Regions from separate parts of the Neobacillus sp. NPDC093127 genome, predicted to be linked through region 1. Evidence: riboswitches for the same ligand, from Rfam matches in the RefSeq annotation. Region 1 holds a riboswitch; each other region holds the start of a gene.
The links. Region 1 has a riboswitch for thiamine pyrophosphate ahead of thiM (hydroxyethylthiazole kinase). Riboswitches for the same ligand answer to the same signal wherever they lie in the genome.
Positions count from the first base shown of each region.

Region 2: it holds a riboswitch for thiamine pyrophosphate, as region 1 does, so the genes downstream of both, ACIQCO_RS24330 (ABC transporter substrate-binding protein) here and thiM (hydroxyethylthiazole kinase) in region 1, are expected to answer to the same signal.
Region 3: it holds a riboswitch for thiamine pyrophosphate, as region 1 does, so the genes downstream of both, thiT (energy-coupled thiamine transporter ThiT) here and thiM (hydroxyethylthiazole kinase) in region 1, are expected to answer to the same signal.

Region 1 covers NZ_JBIVOP010000013.1:87,771-91,050, reverse strand. Annotated here, with positions in the region: gene ACIQCO_RS17750 (glycosyltransferase family 4 protein) at 1-140, shown strand, start outside; gene ACIQCO_RS17745 (HipA family kinase) at 140-922, shown strand; gene ACIQCO_RS17740 (glutaredoxin family protein) at 1,198-1,437, shown strand; TPP riboswitch at 1,664-1,772, shown strand; gene thiM (hydroxyethylthiazole kinase) at 1,851-2,669, shown strand; gene thiD (bifunctional hydroxymethylpyrimidine kinase/phosphomethylpyrimidine kinase) at 2,671-3,280, shown strand, end outside.
Region 2 covers NZ_JBIVOP010000025.1:60,751-64,030, reverse strand. Annotated here, with positions in the region: gene ACIQCO_RS24340 (ABC transporter permease) at 1-166, opposite strand, end outside; gene ACIQCO_RS24335 (thiamine-binding protein) at 166-456, opposite strand; gene ACIQCO_RS24330 (ABC transporter substrate-binding protein) at 469-1,464, opposite strand; TPP riboswitch at 1,538-1,647, opposite strand; partial or broken gene ACIQCO_RS24325 (methylated-DNA--[protein]-cysteine S-methyltransferase) at 1,944-2,424, shown strand; gene ACIQCO_RS24320 (GNAT family N-acetyltransferase) at 2,895-3,280, opposite strand, start outside.
Region 3 covers NZ_JBIVOP010000006.1:198,860-202,139, reverse strand. Annotated here, with positions in the region: gene ACIQCO_RS10970 (histidine kinase N-terminal domain-containing protein) at 41-1,183, opposite strand; TPP riboswitch at 1,390-1,497, shown strand; gene thiT (energy-coupled thiamine transporter ThiT) at 1,619-2,206, shown strand; gene ACIQCO_RS10960 (FeoA family protein) at 2,368-2,592, shown strand; gene feoB (ferrous iron transport protein B) at 2,592-3,280, shown strand, end outside.

The DNA.
Region 1 (3,280 bases):
TCCATCAACAAATGTCACAGGCTGCCATTCAAAGGGTGGAAGAGATGTTCGCGATTCAAGTGGTAGCGGAACAATATATTCGCTTATTGCAAAAATTAGTCAAGGCGGATACTCTTGGTCATGACGAGGTGAAGCCTTAATGATCGAACCCCTTACTTATCTTAGGAAACTAGAAGGAAAATCGAATGCTCATTTAATCACTTTTAGTGATGGTAAAGACTATGTCGTGAAATATTTTCAGCCTGGTTTTGAAAAATCATTACCAAATGAATGGGTCGGATATGGCTTAGGAAGATACCTTGGACTCCCGATTCCCTTTGCGAAAATAATCGAAATTCCACCAGAATTCTCTGCACAAGTGCCAGAGCTTAGTGAGATGAGCCTTGCACAACATCAATTTGCTTCGTTGTATATTCCCAATTGTTTGGATGGACATCAGGTTTCCAATGTTAGCCAGATTATCAATCACCAGACGTTAGCAGGAATCATTCTATTAGATTACTGGCTTTGTAATCGGGACCGCACGAGGAAGAACATTCTTTTGCGAGAAGAAACCGCGAATTCTTATCGGTTAGCGATTATTGACCAGGCCGAAATTTTCGGATCCTATAGCTGGAATCAATTTGATCTAGAAACTCTCCCGACTGAATTGCTAAAAAGTACAACCCATCAAATAATGGCTTCCTTTATTGAGGATGAGACACAATTTATCGAGCAATTGGAGTTAATTCAAACCATTCCCATTTTATTAATAGAGGAAATCGTTGAAGTAATCCCTGATGACTGGAATGTGTCAAAGGATGAAAAAAAGGCGATGGTCACTGCCCTAGTGACAAGACGTAAAAGAATACTGCCGGATTTAATGAATAAATTTATCAAAAAAATATACCAGCCCATACATGAAAACTGCCAAAACGGTTAAAAGAAGGGGTGTCAGGCACCACAAAAAGACACTTTCGGCAAAATGTCCACCCCAGGTGGACATTTTGGTTTTTTTTGTAATTTATTCGAGTGATCCTCGAGAATTTGATGTGATTTGTTTCTTTTGTACTGCTAATATAGTATTTTATTGGTCATCGTTTATAATGTAAATATTGCTTGGGAAAGCGCAAGAACTGACAATTATCGAGTTAAGGAGTGGCATTCCCAATTTCCTGCATAACATACGAAAAACTTAGAAAGAGTGGAAAATGAAAAATGAAAAAACAGGTTATCGTTTATACGACAAATGACTGCATAGAATGCGATATGGTCAAAAAAGTACTAACACAGGAAGGGATTCCATTTGAAACCAGAAACGTGTTTGCCAATTCTCAATATCAAAAGGAAGTGGAGAAACTTGGTTTTATGGGTGTCCCAGTTACAGTGGTTGATCATCGTGCGGTTAAGGGGTTTACAAATGAACTAAAAGAGCTTATGGATTTCGCGAAAAGCTAAAAAAGGAAATGGATATATAGCTAAAGGATGAAACTTAATATGATGAAATAGGTTTCTAATCAAGGCGACTGCATGAACAAAGACGATTTTAAAAATAAACGGTTCGAAAATGTTAGTTTTATCCTGCAATGTTTTTAAGCTTTTTCCCAAAAGAGCTTAATCATTGGAATAATTTCCTTTACATCCAATTTATTTAGCGCTAATATGAACATAATTTAATATGTGATGTATCTACTAGGGGTGCCCTGTATTCAGGCTGAGAGAAAACGTTTAGTTTTTAACCCTTCGGACCTGATCTGGGTAATACCAGCGTAGGAAAGTAGTCGAGTGAAGTGATTTTATTCTCATGCTTACTAACCAGGTCCTTTTTGGGGGATCTGGTTTTTTTATTTTTAAAAAAGGGAGAGATTAAAATGGAAAAAATCAAATTATCTGAGACTTTACAAAAAGTAAGAAAGGTAAACCCGCTTGTCCATAACATAACAAATGTTGTCGTCACGAATTTTACGGCAAATGGGCTTCTTGCCCTCGGTGCATCACCAGTCATGGCCAACGCCATCGAAGAGGCAGCAGATATGGCACAGATTGCTAGTTCACTAGTTTTGAATATTGGAACGTTAAACCCACAGTCGGTGGAGGCAATGATCCTGGCTGGAAATGCCGCTAATAAGCACGATATTCCAGTCATTTTTGACCCGGTTGGCGCGGGTGCTACCAGGTATCGAACCGAAACCGCACAAAAAATCATGAACGAAGTCAATGTTTCAGTGATTAGAGGGAATGGGGCCGAAATCGCCAATGTTGTTGGCGAGGATTGGGAAATTAAGGGCGTTGATGCAGGAGATGCAAAAGGGAACCTCCTTGATCTCGCCACCACCGCTGCCCAAAAATTAAATTGTGTCGTCGTCGTAACCGGAAAGGAGGATGTCGTGTCAGACGGGGAAACGACATATACAGTTGCCAATGGACACCCGATTTTGACAAAAGTAACAGGTACCGGCTGCCTATTAACTTCTGTAATTGGAGCTTTTGCGGGAGTGGAAAAGGATCTGCTCACGGCATCTGTAGCTGCTCTAGCTTACTATGGCATTGCGGCGGAACAGGCAGCCGAGAAAACAGCGGAGCTGGGGCCGGGCAGTTTCCAAATCGAATTTTTAAATCAATTGTCATTGGTTTCGGGAGATGAAGTTAATTTATATGCTTTATTTAATAAAATGAGCGGAGGAATGTAATATGAAAAAGGCATTAACAATTGCGGGTTCCGATTCGGGCGGCGGGGCTGGGATTCAGGCTGATTTGAAAACATTTCAAGAATTAGAGGTTTACGGCATGTCGGCTTTAACTGCTATCACGGCCCAAAATACATTGGGAGTTCATGCGGTATATCCGATGACGGTTGAGGCAGTTGCCAAACAGATTGAGGCCATCGGGGAGGATATCGGTGCAGACGCGGTGAAAACAGGAATGCTTTTTAGCGCAGAAATCATCGAGGCCGTTTCGGAACAACTCGTAAAATATCAATGGGAGAACGTGGTTGTTGACCCTGTGATGATTGCAAAAGGCGGTGCCTCCTTGCTCCAGCAGGAAGCCATTTTTTCTATGAAAAAGAATTTATTGCCGCTGGCTAAAGTGGTGACTCCGAATATTCCTGAGGCGGAAGTGCTGACTGGCATGGTGATTCGGACATATGGTGATAAGAAGGAGGCAGCCAAACGACTTTATGAAATAGGTGTGAAAAATATCGTTATTAAAGGCGGTCATGATGAAAATAAATCTGAATCAACAGATTTATTATTTGATGGTGCCGAGTTCTACACTTTTACAAGTAAGCGTATCCAAACAA
Region 2 (3,280 bases), on a different contig from region 1:
CTGGGAAAAAGTTAGACCAGCCATCGAAACCCTCGTAAAATATTTTTGTCGGAGTGGGTAAAAGCCAATCCGGAACTCCAGATTTAATCGCAACTGTTTCCCAACCAATGAATAAAAGGAGGAGAACCAATAACGGTCTCCACCCTTTCGCTATGATTTTCATCATTATCTATATTTCTCCGTAAGCTGATCCATGGAGATGCCTGATGGCTGGTACAATACTTTTATTTGGGAGATAACGTTACTGCTGCCCATCTCAATCATGCGATCATTCATTTTCGTGATCACCTGCATTAATTGCTGTAAATCGCCCTCCATTGTGGTTTCAAGAGGATGGACCTCGAATTTTACACCTGACTCTTGAATCACTCGGATTGCTTCATCTACATAAGGAATAACACTTTCGCCATTTTTTGTTTTTGGAATGATTTGAATACTGATCAGTGAATTTGTCATTTCATTTCCCCCTTATTGTGGTAAAAATTTATTTGTAAATGCTTTATTAGCAACAAGCTTTTTCTCAAGAAGTCCATTGTCAAACATCCATGTAGCATAATTTTCCCATACTTTTTGTTTTTGCTCGCCCCATCTTGGTGCATCATCTTGATATTTAGTGGCAAGCCATTCTTGACTTTTTTTAACAAGCTTTGGATCCAGGTCGGGCACTGCCTTAATTAAAATATCGGCAGCATCGGCTGGATGTTTAATTGCAAATTCATACCCTTTGGAAGCAGCTTTTACAAAAGCTTTTACTGTATCTGGGTTTTCTTTTATCATGTTTTCATTCGTTGCGAGCACTGGTGTGTAATAATCGAGCTTATCAGAGTAGTCTGTTAGGTATACCATATTGAGCTTTTCTCCACGTAACTCTGCCTCAACACCAGTCCAGGCATAATAAATCCAAGCGAAATCGATGTCTCGTTTCACTGCTGTAAAGAAATCAGTATCTCCCATATTGACAATCGAAACTTTATTTACATTGGCATTTTCTTTTTTCATTAAGGAAGAAATAACTGATTTTTCAACAGGTGAGCCCCAGCCACCATATGTTTTACCTGCAAAGTCCTTTGGTGAAACAATGTTTTTTGAAGTTGGTGAGGCAAAACCAGATGTATTATGTTGAATAACGGCTGCGATGGAAACAAGTGGAACCCCTTGTATGCGTGCTTGTGTGATCGATTCCTGATAGCTTACGCCAAACTCTGATTTACCTGAAGCGACAAGCTGATCTGCTCCAGCATCACCTGGCATAATGATGTCTACATCTAATCCTTCATCTTTAAAATAGCCTTTTTCTTTTGCCACATATAAACCGGTATGATTTGTGTTTGGTGTCCAATCTAGTACGACAGATACCTTTTTCAGAGATTGTTTGTCTTTCTCTTTCGATTCTGATGCTGAATTCGAATTGCTACAGCCCGCAATCATGAATAATGAACATATTGCGATTAACCACTTCTTCATTCCTATTCCTCCTATGTACATAATAAAAGCGCCCTAGGGGAGAACCCAGGGCGCATATAAGCAAACAATTTTATTTGTTTAAGAATATGTTCCCTCCGCTGGTCTCAACCAGATCAGGTTCTAAGAGTCAGCATCTTAAGGATGCTATCTCAACCGGCAACACCGGTCCCCCTACAATTCTAGCTATTAAATTTTATTCCAAACACATTATAACAGAAACCTTTATTTTGAACAGTGCAAAAAATGGAAATTTGTTAGAAAGGAGTGAAACGAAGAAATTATTATATTAAAAAGCTGGAAATGAAGTCGTTATTAACAATTACGTTGAATATAAGTGCCCCACTTAATATATTATCTTTACCTGTAATAACAAATTGTAATAAGCTAAGAGAAATAGGAATGAAACGATTTAGCTAAAGAAATGAAAAATATAATTTAAGGCTCATCGAGACTTGGTTAAATGATATGGAGGTTTTTATATGGAGCAACTACATAAATTAGATTATGAATCACCAATTGGAGTAATTGAGATAGTGGGGACAGCCGAGGGAGTTTGTTCAATTATGTTCTCTGAGAGGGAGCTAGCAGAAAATAGTAAGCAGGTCGAGACTCCTAAAGTATTAGTGGAGTGTTTTGAACAATTGGATGAATATTTTAAAGGGGTGCGTCAGGAATTTACATTCCCCTACAACTTTGAAGGAACAAACTTTCAAAAAACAGTGTGGAACGCGTTAACGGAAATAGCCTATGCTGAAACGGGATCCTACAAAGATATTGCTGTTTCGATTGGAAATGAAAAGGCCATTAGGGCAGTTGGCAGTGCAAATGGAAAAAACAAGTTAAGTATCGTGATTCCATGTCATCGGATTATTGGTTCAAATGAAATTAACCGGATATGCTGGTGGATTGTGGCGAAAGGAATGGCTGCTTAAACATGAAAAAACGTTCAAAAGTATCTAAGTTAGCAGAAAAAAAGCACGCAGGCTGTAGTTCCTAAGGAAGTACAGCCTGCAGGAGTCCCCTCAGGAGTCTCCCGGTTCCCCTGCCGATTGTGATGAAGATGAGCCTATCTACTAATTTTTTGACAGCCCTATTTACGAGGGGGTTCAATATGAAATGAATTAAGCGTTATCTTTTCTCGTGAATTATAACAATACAATGAACTAATTAATCCTCTTCAGCATATGCTTCTGCTGTCGTATCTCTACACTCCCAGCATTCAGTTCGATTCCGCTCCATAATTGATAATTCCTTTCCACAAGAAATGCAATAATCCACAGGTAATGATTCCCCTTTCTAGTGAAAATGTTTTATAAATATATGATTGCAGATATTAAAATATGCCCATTAAATCTTAAGGTGTGACCTACCTACTGAACTTTAAACAGCCCTGGGTTGTTTGTTCGATAAGCATCTCGTCCCATTGCTCATTAGCGATGCATTGTCCACATTCCGATATCCTTAAAGCCAAATCGCTTATAAATACGGCCTGCTGCAGGATTATCATAAAAAAGACAAAGTGTTTTACCTTCGTCAAGGACATCCTTAAATAACTTTTGCATGATTCCAGTTGCCAGGCCCTTACGGCGATATTCCTTTCGAGTACAGACGCCTACAATCATCGCCGACATCGAATTTTCCGCTGTTGTTGACACACAGGAAGTAATGACATCATTGTCAACAGTATAATAGGTTCTTGCTGTGTTGGATTCCATCGCTTGAACAAGGAGATCGCGTGCATCACTTCTTATTTGAAATTCTTCAATCGAACTGCGGAGTGCAATGATTTTGTCGACATCCTCGATAGTAGCCTTTT
Region 3 (3,280 bases), on a different contig from region 1:
AAAACCCCGCTCCGGATAAGCAGGGCATGTTTAGCTTAGTTTATTCATATATTTTGGAGTCTGCGGCAAGAGGGAGAGTAAGTGAAAAAGTGGTTTTCTCTGGTTTGGAATCACAAGACATCTCTCCTTTATGTTTTTCAATAATTTCTTTACATACAAACAAGCCAAGCCCTGTGCCAAGTTTTTTGGTCGTAAAAAATGGCTCAAAAATGGTTTCCTGCAATTCTGCCGGAATCATCGGTCCATTATTAGAAATATCGATTGTGATGTGCTGATTATCTTTTAAAAAGCTAACAATATTTATTGTTGGGTGCTCATGCTCATGATGATTAAAGACATCAATGGCATTAAAAATGATATTTATAAAGACCTGTCTAATTTCGTCAGCATAACCATTTAGTGTAATATCTTCACATAAATCCTTATTTATTTTAACTTTACCATCAAGAATACTTGGATAGAGAAAGTTTAGTACTTCATCAATAAGCTTATTCATATTGAAATCAGATTTTTCTTTGCCGATTAATTCTTTTTTCGATAAAAGCAGGAACTGGGAGATACGAAAATTTAGCTGATCCAGCTCGCTCGAAATAATTTCTAAATACTTCATATTTGGATAATCTGCTTTTAGTAATTGAATAAATCCCTGAACAGATGTAAGCGGGTTCCTAAATTCATGAATGAAACTTGATGTCATTTGTCCAAGGAGTGTTAACCGATCCTGATGGGTTGAATCAATGAACATAGTTTTTTCTTCAATGATTTTGTTTTTGGCCTCTGTATAAAAAGAAACGGCAAAATAAAGAAATTTATCGAAGCAGAAATTAATTTTATTCATTGATTCCTGCAGTTCCGGCCAAGGAATACCCGTTTTACTTAAATAGCTGTATAAAACCGTTCTGCCTAAATTGACATTATAAACAAAATCACCAATGTTAATATTAGCCATTACTCTTTCATGTGAAATTTTTTTTGCAAGATTTTCAAGCATCGTTAAGATTTCCTGTTCATTCATCTGATGCATTGTTAATACTACGTTAAGAAGGGCTTTAGCATTTTCCTGAATTTCACCTAAATAAGGGTCCCCTTTAGAAATAACAGTTGAATTACCCCATTCTATTAATAAATTCTCTTTATTTTTAGCAAAAAAGGCAATTAAATCGGTTTGTTCATCTATAAACATATTAACCCCCTCTGTCCAAACATGATTACAAAGATAATTCGCTTATTATTAGTAAAATCCTTTATTAATTGAAATAAAAAAAATTTCCCAATATTAGTTAGATAAATCTGATTTGATAAATAAAATCATAGGTTTTCAACATGGGTGGAATATTTTCCTTGTAAAGGCGCTAAATCAATAGTATATTCGATAGGGAATCAATTGAATATTTCCACAGGGGGGGCTGCTTTAGGCGGCTGAGAGTGAACGTTGAGAGTTCTGACCCTATGAACCTGTTAGTTAACACTAGCGTAGGGATGTGGTTTGCCGGATCGTAAAGCAATGCAGACAATTCCTTATGTCTCATTGCTTTTTTTTTCGTTTAAATTTAGGGGCACCATCTTGTTTAAGGAAGATATCAAACGAATCCAAAACGTTTAATAGGGGGAAACAGGAGTGAACAAAAAGAGAAGTAACACACTATTTATCGCCGAGGTGGCTGTTTTTTCAGCACTTGCCTTTTTATTGGATTTTGCCGCCGAGCTGCTTTCATTAAAAATTTGGCCGCAGGGCGGGTCTATTTCGATTGCTATGGTGCCGATTTTTCTCATGGCCTATCGCTGGGGAATACGTGGCGGATTATTAACGGGATTCTTACTTGGGCTTCTCCAAGTAGTCCTTGGATTCGGGAAAATTTATTTCATTGTTCAGGGGATTCTCGACTATTTTATTGCCTTTACAGTTGTGGGGTTAGCCGGTTTAGTGGCCGGAAAAATTAAGAAATCCTATGATGAAGGAAATAAGGGGAAGTGGATGACCTATGTAGTAATAGGGGCATTTGTAGGAAGTTTATTGCGTTATCTTTGTCATGTTATTGCCGGTGCTGTCTTTTTCGGGGAATATGCTCCAAAAGGACAACCGGTTATGATTTACTCTCTAGGTTATAATGGAACATATATGCTCCCAAGCTTTGTGATTAGTGCCATTATCGTGATTCTCGTCATCGGTGCAGTACCAAAGAGAGTAATCCTTGGAAAAAATTAAATATAAATAAAAAAAAAGGAAGAGAAATATTCTCGCTTCCTTTTTTTTTTGAAAACTTTTCGAACAATTGTCAAATTTACTATGCTTATTACCCTAAAAAAGTGTTAAAATACATTTAGAAAGATAATCATTCTCAATTAACATAGATAAGGGTGATATACATGTTTGGATCGTTAAAAGCAGGAGATAAGGGAAAGATTATTGACATTTCTCATGTTGGTCACCTGGTACAAAGACGTTTACTAGATTTAGGGATAACAGAAGGCTCAGAAGTGTGCGTGAAATGTGTCATGCCATTTGGCGGCCCGATTATGATTGAATCCTGCGGACAATGTGTCGGCATCCGCCGCCGGGAAGCAGTACAGATTGAAGTGGAGAGAATATAATGGAAATCGCGCTTATCGGAAACCCCAATACTGGGAAAACTTCCTTGTTTAATAATCTAACAGGTTCCTATGAGTATGTCGGTAACTGGAGCGGTGTAACCGTTGAAAAGAAAGTTGGCGTTTTCAAAAATAATATTGGCCATTTAATCGATTTACCAGGTGTATACACTCTTAATCCGTTATCAAAAGATGAAGGGGTGGTTACTTCCTTTTTCTTGAATGAATCTGTTGACCGCCTGTTAAATATATTGGATGCTTCACAATTAGAACGAAATTTACATTTAACCCTGCAATTACTTGAATTTGAAAAGCCAGCTCTTATTGGTCTAAATATGATCGATGTGGCTAATAAGCGTGGAATTCATATTGACGCTTCTAAGTTATCGGAAGTTCTTGGTGTACCGGTCGTCCCAGTCGTGGCAAGAAGTGGAAAGGGCTGTGATAAGCTCGTCGATGTCATCGCCACAAAATCGATTCAGCCAACGAAAAAGAACCTCGTTTATTATGGAAAAGAGGTTGAGGAAGCAATCACTTTGTTGACTGCTGAAATAAGCGGAAAAACTAATCATTCTGCGCGTTTTCTGGCGATTCAGTATTTTGAAGGAAATGACTATGTTAAAGACTATGTTAATAGTATTGCAGACGCCGAAAAGCTTGAGGCAATTACCGCACATTTAGAATTACAACT